Microbulbifer sp. GL-2: one gene and its partner. The protein of the gene in region 1 binds, or shares a complex with, the protein of each later gene. Links are inferred from orthologs where the notes say so. Each region holds a gene or a part of one and is shown in the gene's direction. Other genes may lie near its edges.

What was found.
Region 2: the proteins of tig (region 1) and rpsG are in contact, whole or in part, in a crystal structure (PDB 3GTY), measured with the Thermotoga maritima proteins. The link is inferred for Microbulbifer sp. GL-2 from one-to-one orthologs. Residues at the interface, in WP_004081061.1 of Thermotoga maritima: Glu122, Val124, Val129, Leu130, Tyr133, Glu188, Gly259, Ile262, Tyr263, Glu266, Ser270, Glu273, Gln274, Glu277, Arg308, Gln311, Ile312, Ser315, Tyr316, Glu325, Arg329, Arg336, Leu363, Phe366, Trp367, Arg373, Leu377, Arg381, Leu384, Glu387; in WP_004081843.1 of Thermotoga maritima: Lys34, Lys52, Lys55, Glu59, Arg62, Gln63, Glu66, Asn67, Lys69, Val71, Arg95, Ala109, Lys110, Lys111, Gly112, Arg113, Pro114, Glu117, Glu121, Ile124, Ala125, Tyr127, Asn128, Asn129, Thr130, Gly131, Lys135, Asp139, Arg142, Met143.

What each region holds. Positions count from the first base shown.
Region 1 is NZ_AP019807.1:3,306,922-3,309,854, forward strand. It holds tig (trigger factor), read left to right. Parts: upstream 1-776; coding sequence 777-2,090; downstream 2,091-2,933. Other genes in the region: fadA (acetyl-CoA C-acyltransferase FadA), read left to right, coding at 1-319; clpP (ATP-dependent Clp endopeptidase proteolytic subunit ClpP), read left to right, coding at 2,276-2,917. UniProt on the Bacillus subtilis protein: Involved in protein export. Acts as a chaperone by maintaining the newly synthesized protein in an open conformation. Functions as a peptidyl-prolyl cis-trans isomerase.
Region 2 is NZ_AP019807.1:962,151-965,568, reverse strand. Bases 1-2,902 are described here. They hold rpsG (30S ribosomal protein S7), read left to right. Parts: upstream 1-1,167; coding sequence 1,168-1,638; downstream 1,639-2,902. Other genes in these bases: fusA (elongation factor G), read left to right, coding at 1,729-2,902; rpsL (30S ribosomal protein S12), read left to right, coding at 683-1,057; rpoC (DNA-directed RNA polymerase subunit beta'), read left to right, coding at 1-433. Also shown: more of fusA, read left to right, coding at 2,903-3,418.

The sequences.
Region 1 (2,933 bases):
TGGCCCTGTACCTTCCACCAAGAAGGCACTTAAGAAGGCGGGCCTGACTATCAGTGATATTGACAAAGTTGAGCTGAATGAGGCGTTTGCAGCTCAGGCATTGCCAGTGCTGAAGGATCTCGATCTGCTCGAGCAGATGGATGAGAAGGTCAACCTATACGGCGGCGCTATCGCCCTGGGGCACCCCTTCGGCTGCTCCGGCGTGCGTATTACGGGCACTCTCCTGAGCGTAATGCAAAATGAGGGTGGCAGCCTGGGTGCATCCACCATGTGTATCGGGCTCGGTCAGGGTATCACCACGATCGTAGAACGGGTATAAAGCTCCCCCGGCTGTTAAAAAGGCGCCCAAGTGGCGCCTTTTTTAATTTTGTGAGATTTCTGTTCGGCAAGATGTTGAAGCCTTTAAAATGCTGTGGCACAATCTGCACCCCTTGTCGCAATGGGCTCTTGTTTTGAGCTGAAACCTTTTACATTTCAAAGGGTTAGCGGCAAAGAAGGTTTTGGGGACGTGGTGAAATTGGTAGACACGCCAGATTTAGGTTCTGGTGCCGAAAGGTGTGGGAGTTCGAGTCTCCCCGTCCCCACCAAATTAAAAACTTTGGAGTCCGCATGACTTACCCTGGAGGGGTGAGTGCGGGCTCCTTGTATTTGGCGCTGGCCGGTAATTGCTTTGCAGTTTAAGTGGCTATGCCATACGAGGCAGCCGGTAATTTCCTGGTGCCCGGTATTCGTTGGCGCTGCGGCGCGATAAAAGAGATAGTCTCACGAGGATAAACATGCAGGTTTCCATCGAAACTACTTCCGGTCTGGAGCGTCGTTTAACGGTTAATTTGCCGGCGGAAATCGTCGATAAAGAAGTGGACAAGCGTCTCCAGCAGGCCGCCAAAACTGTTCGCGTAAATGGCTTCCGTAAGGGTAAGGTGCCCTTGAAAGTTGTGCGTCAGCGCTTTGGTGCCGGTGTCCGTCAGGAAGTGCTCGGCGAGGTTATGAGTCGCTCTTTTTCCGACGCAGTTCAGAAAGAAGAGTTGAAGCCTGCGGGTCAGCCCAGCATTGAAGCTAGGCAGACAGCTGCTGGCGAAAACCTGGAATACGTTGCCACTTTTGAAGTCTATCCTGAGGTGGAGCTGTCTGAACTGGCAGAAATCAGCGTAGAGCGCCCGGTTGCCGCGGTAACGGATGCTGATGTTAATAACATGATTGACGTGTTGCGCAAGCAGCAGTCCTCCTGGAAAGACACCAAGCGCAAAGCGCAAAAGGGTGACCGTGTTGTTATCGATTTCATAGGCCGCAAAGACGGCGAAGAGTTTGAGGGTGGTAAAGCAGAAGGCCACCAGCTGGTACTCGGTTCTGGCCAAATGATTCCCGGTTTTGAGGATGGCATTCTGGGTATGAAGCCCGGTGAGGAAAAAGACCTGGATCTGACCTTCCCGGAAGACTATCAAGCTGAAGAGCTGCGTGGTGCTGCGGTAACTTTCAATATTAAAGTAACTGCCTCTGAAAAACCTGAGCTGCCTGAACTGAACGAAGAGTTCTTCATAGCTTATGGTGTTCAAGAGGGCGGTGAAGAGAAGTTCCGCGAGGAAGTTCGCAACAATATGGAGCGTGAACTGAAAAATGCCGCTCTGAATAAAGTTAAGACCCAGGTGATGGACCAGTTGTTTGAAAAGCATCCGGTTGAATTGCCGTCCGCACTGGTTGCCGGCGAAGTCCGCACTCTGCGCGGTCAAATGGTTCAACAGTTCGGCGGTCAGATTAAAGCTGAAGATGCCGAGCGAATGCTGCCAGATACCATGTTTGAAGAGCAGGCCAAGCGTCGTGTAGTGTTGGGTCTTGTTGTGGGTGAGATTGTTAAGCAGAATAACCTGTCTGTAGATGCAGACCGCGTAAAAGCGAAGGTTGAAGAGCTGGCATCCACTTATCAGCAGCCGGAAGAAGTGGTTGAATATTACTATAACAACCGTGAACTATTGTCCGGTGTTGAGTCTGTGGTACTGGAAGATCAGGTTGTCGATTTCGTACTGAACGCTGCGAAAGTTGAAGAGGTGGAAAGCACCTACGACGACGTAATCAAGCCGCAGAAGCAGGGCTGATACCCTCTCTCTCAAGAATGCGCTGGCGCCTGACTTTGTCGGGCGTCGCAGCATCTCCTTCCTTTTTGCCGGCTGGCTTTATCTGGCCCGACCGGTTAAGCTCTGAAAACGAATTTTTCAGCATGGGCGATAGTCGCCTATTTGCTGTGCTGCCGAAAACGCCACAAAAGGAAGCAATGGTACCTATGGCACGAATTGATTATCCCCAAGCCTCGATCGATCCTTCAGCAAGCGGTTTGGTACCCATGGTGGTGGAGCAAACTGCCCGGGGTGAGCGTTCATTTGATATCTATTCCCGCCTGCTCAAAGAGCGGATTATTTTCCTGGTTGGACCAGTTGAAGACCATATGGCTAACTTGGTCGTTGCTCAGCTGCTGTTCCTGGAGGCTGAGAACCCCGATAAGGATATCCACCTGTATATCAACTCTCCGGGAGGCTCTGTGACTGCTGGCATGTCAATTTATGACACCATGCAGTTTATCAAGCCTGATGTAAGCACCATGTGTATCGGTCAGGCGTGTAGCATGGGTGCCTTCCTGCTAACCGCAGGTGCTCAAGGTAAACGCTTTGCCACACCAAATTCTCGGGTGATGATCCACCAGCCCAGTGGTGGAGCTCAGGGGCAGGCAAGTGATATCCATATCCAGGCGCAGGAGATCCTGAAGATCCGCCATCGGCTCAATGAACTGATGGCTCATCACTCCGGCCGCCCGGTCAGTGATATTGAGCGGGATACTGAGCGAGACCACTTTTTAAGTGCCGATGAGGCCAAGGAGTATGGTTTGGTGGACGATGTTATGTCCCATCGCCAGGCACTGCAAAAATAGAATTTCAACGAAAAAA
Region 2 (3,418 bases), 2.3 Mb from region 1 along the record:
GCTGCGCAAAGTGGAAATCACCGAAATGGGTGATTCCGGTTTCATTAAGGGCGACCAGGTTGAATACCAGCGCGTGATCGAAGAGAACGAGCAGCTGCGTGCCGAGAACAAGCAGCCTGCCCAGTTCGAGCGTCTGTTGCTGGGTATCACCAAGGCGTCTCTGGCCACCGAGTCCTTCCTGTCTGCAGCCTCCTTCCAGGAGACCACCCGCGTCCTGACCGAAGCGGCGGTAACCGGCAAGGAAGACAGCCTGCGCGGCCTGAAAGAAAACGTGGTTGTGGGTCGCCTGATCCCGGCGGGTACCGGTCTGGCCTACCATGCCGAGCGCAAGCGCAAGCGCAGCCTGCAGTTGGAAGAGAGCTTCGGCGAAGGGCCTTCCGCAGCAGAGGTGGAAGCTGCATTGACCGAGGCTCTGAAGTCCTCTGGCGAATAAGGCGTATACCCATCCCGTCCTTGTGGCGGGGTGGGGTATGCCCAGGCACTTCGGTGCCGAGTAAGATTGGCGACTGTCTGTGATGTAAGCACTTACTTCTGTCGCCGATTGACTAGGCGGGTTGTCGCTTATAGAATGCGGCCCCCGCTGATGTGGGGTGTTTCGTCCGACTTCCGGGTCGGCGTTACACACAGACGACAGGCCCTCACTGTTAGAGGTGGGGGCATTTTATTTTTGGAGTGATTTTTAATGGCAACGATCAACCAGTTGGTTCGTAAGCCGAGAAAACGCAAAGTCGAAAAAAGCGACGTTCCCGCCCTGCAGGCTAGCCCGCAGCGTCGTGGAGTTTGCACTCGTGTGTACACCACTACACCGAAGAAGCCGAACTCCGCACTGCGCAAGGTTTGCCGTGTGCGTCTCACCAATGGTTTCGAAGTAACTTCGTACATCGGTGGTGAAGGCCACAACCTGCAGGAGCACAGCGTGGTGCTGATTCGCGGCGGTCGTGTAAAAGACCTGCCGGGTGTGCGCTACCACACTGTACGCGGTGCACTTGACTGTGCCGGCGTAAACGACCGCAAGCAGGGCCGTTCTAAATACGGCGCCAAGCGTCCTAAAGGTTAATCACCTTTAACGATTTGCGTTTCGGTTTCCAACCGGAGTAAGGCTGAGCTCGCCGGATTGTAAAGTTTTACGGCGGCGTCTCAGATTAACCCTGAAGAGAGGCAATTCCTATGCCGAGAAGACGAGTAGTCGCTAAGCGCGAAGTACTGCCCGACCCCAAGTTCGGGAACGTCACACTGGCCAAGTTCATGAACCACGTCATGATCAGCGGCAAGAAATCAGTAGCAGAGCGTATCGTATACGGTGCCCTTGATACTATTTCTGAAAAATTGAACAAAGACCCGATCGAAGTATTTGAAGAGTCTTTGGAAAATATCGCGCCTATGGTGGAAGTAAAGTCCCGCCGTGTTGGTGGTGCGACTTATCAGGTGCCTGTAGAAGTGCGTCCCTCGCGCCGTACGGCTCTGGCAATGCGTTGGCTGGTAGAGTTCTCCCGTAAGCGCGGTGAGAAGTCCATGGCCCAGCGCCTGGCCAATGAAATGATTGATGCGGCTCAAAACAAGGGCGGCGCAGTCAAGAAGCGTGAAGATGTACACCGTATGGCGGAAGCCAACAAGGCGTTCTCTCACTACCGCTTCTAAGTCTGATGATTACCAACATCGGAAATTAATACCGAAAGGCAGCACGGAAATTTCCAGGCTGCCTTTTGCCGTTATATCGAGGATACAACTGTGGCACGTAAAACGCCTATCACACGTTACCGCAATATCGGTATCGTCGCCCACGTAGACGCTGGTAAAACTACCACTACAGAGCGCGTACTCTTCTACACCGGCTTGTCCCACAAAATTGGTGAGGTGCACGAAGGCGCCGCCACCATGGACTGGATGGAGCAGGAGCAAGAGCGTGGAATTACCATTACTTCCGCTGCAACGACCTGTTTCTGGGCTGGCATGCAGCAGCAGTTCGATCAGCACCGTGTAAACATTATTGACACTCCAGGACACGTTGACTTCACCATCGAAGTTGAGCGCTCCCTGCGTGTACTCGACGGTGCTGTTGTTGTGCTGTGTGGCTCCTCTGGTGTTCAGCCTCAAACTGAAACCGTTTGGCGTCAGGCGAACAAATACGAAGTACCGCGCATGGTATTCGTCAACAAGATGGACCGCGCCGGTGCTAACTTCCGCGGCGTAGTAAGCCAGCTTAAAGACCGCCTGAACGCAAACGCTGTCCCTCTGCAAATGACTATCGGTGCTGAGGACGAGTTTAAAGGCGTTGTCGACCTGGTGAAGATGAAGGCCATTCTGTGGAATGAAGCCGACCAGGGCATGACTTTCGAATACGCTGACATTCCCGCTGAGATGCAGGATGAGTGCGACGAGATGCGCGAGTACCTGGTAGAGGCTGCGGCCGAAGCCAGCGAAGAGCTGATGGAAAAGTACCTGGAAGAGGGTGAGCTGACCGAAGAAGAAATCAAGGCAGCAATCCGTCAGCTTACTCTGGCCAACGAAATCGTACCGGTTCTGGGCGGCTCTGCGTTCAAGAACAAGGGTGTACAGGCTGTGCTGGACGCAGTTATTGAATACCTGCCGGCGCCGACTGAAGTTAAGGCGATCGAAGGTACTCTGGAAGATGGCGAAACTGTTGAGAGCCGCGAAGCTGACGACAATGCACCGTTCGCTGCGCTGGCGTTCAAAATTGCTACCGATCCCTTCGTTGGTACCCTGACTTTCTTCCGCGTTTACTCCGGTAAGCTGGAGAGCGGTACTGCGGTGTACAACTCCGTAAAAATGAAGAAAGAACGTGTTGGTCGTATGGTGCAGATGCACTCTAACGACCGCCAGGAGATCAAAGAAGTACTGGCAGGTGATATTGCTGCCGCGATCGGCCTGAAAGATGTAACTACTGGTGACACCCTGTGTTCCGAGAGCAACAAGATTGTTCTGGAGCGTATGGAGTTCCCAGAGCCGGTAATCTCTGTAGCGGTTGAGCCTAAGTCCAAGCCGGACCAGGAAAAAATGGGTATCGCATTGGGCAAGTTGGCCCAGGAAGACCCGTCTTTCCGTGTGAAAACCGACGAAGAAACTGGCCAGACCATCATCTCCGGAATGGGTGAGTTGCACCTGGACATCATCGTTGACCGTATGCGCCGTGAATTCAGTGTTGAGGCGAACATCGGTAAGCCTCAGGTGGCCTACCGCGAGACCATTCGCAACACCTCTGAGATCGAAGGTAAGTTCGTTCGTCAGTCCGGTGGTCGTGGTCAGTACGGTCACGTATGGGTGAAGTTCGAGCCCGCAGAAGACGAGTCTCAGGAAGGTCTGGAATTCGTTAACGAAATTGTGGGCGGTGCGGTACCGAAGGAATATATTCCGGCGGTGCAGAAAGGTATCGAAGAGCAGATGAAGAACGGTGTTCTGG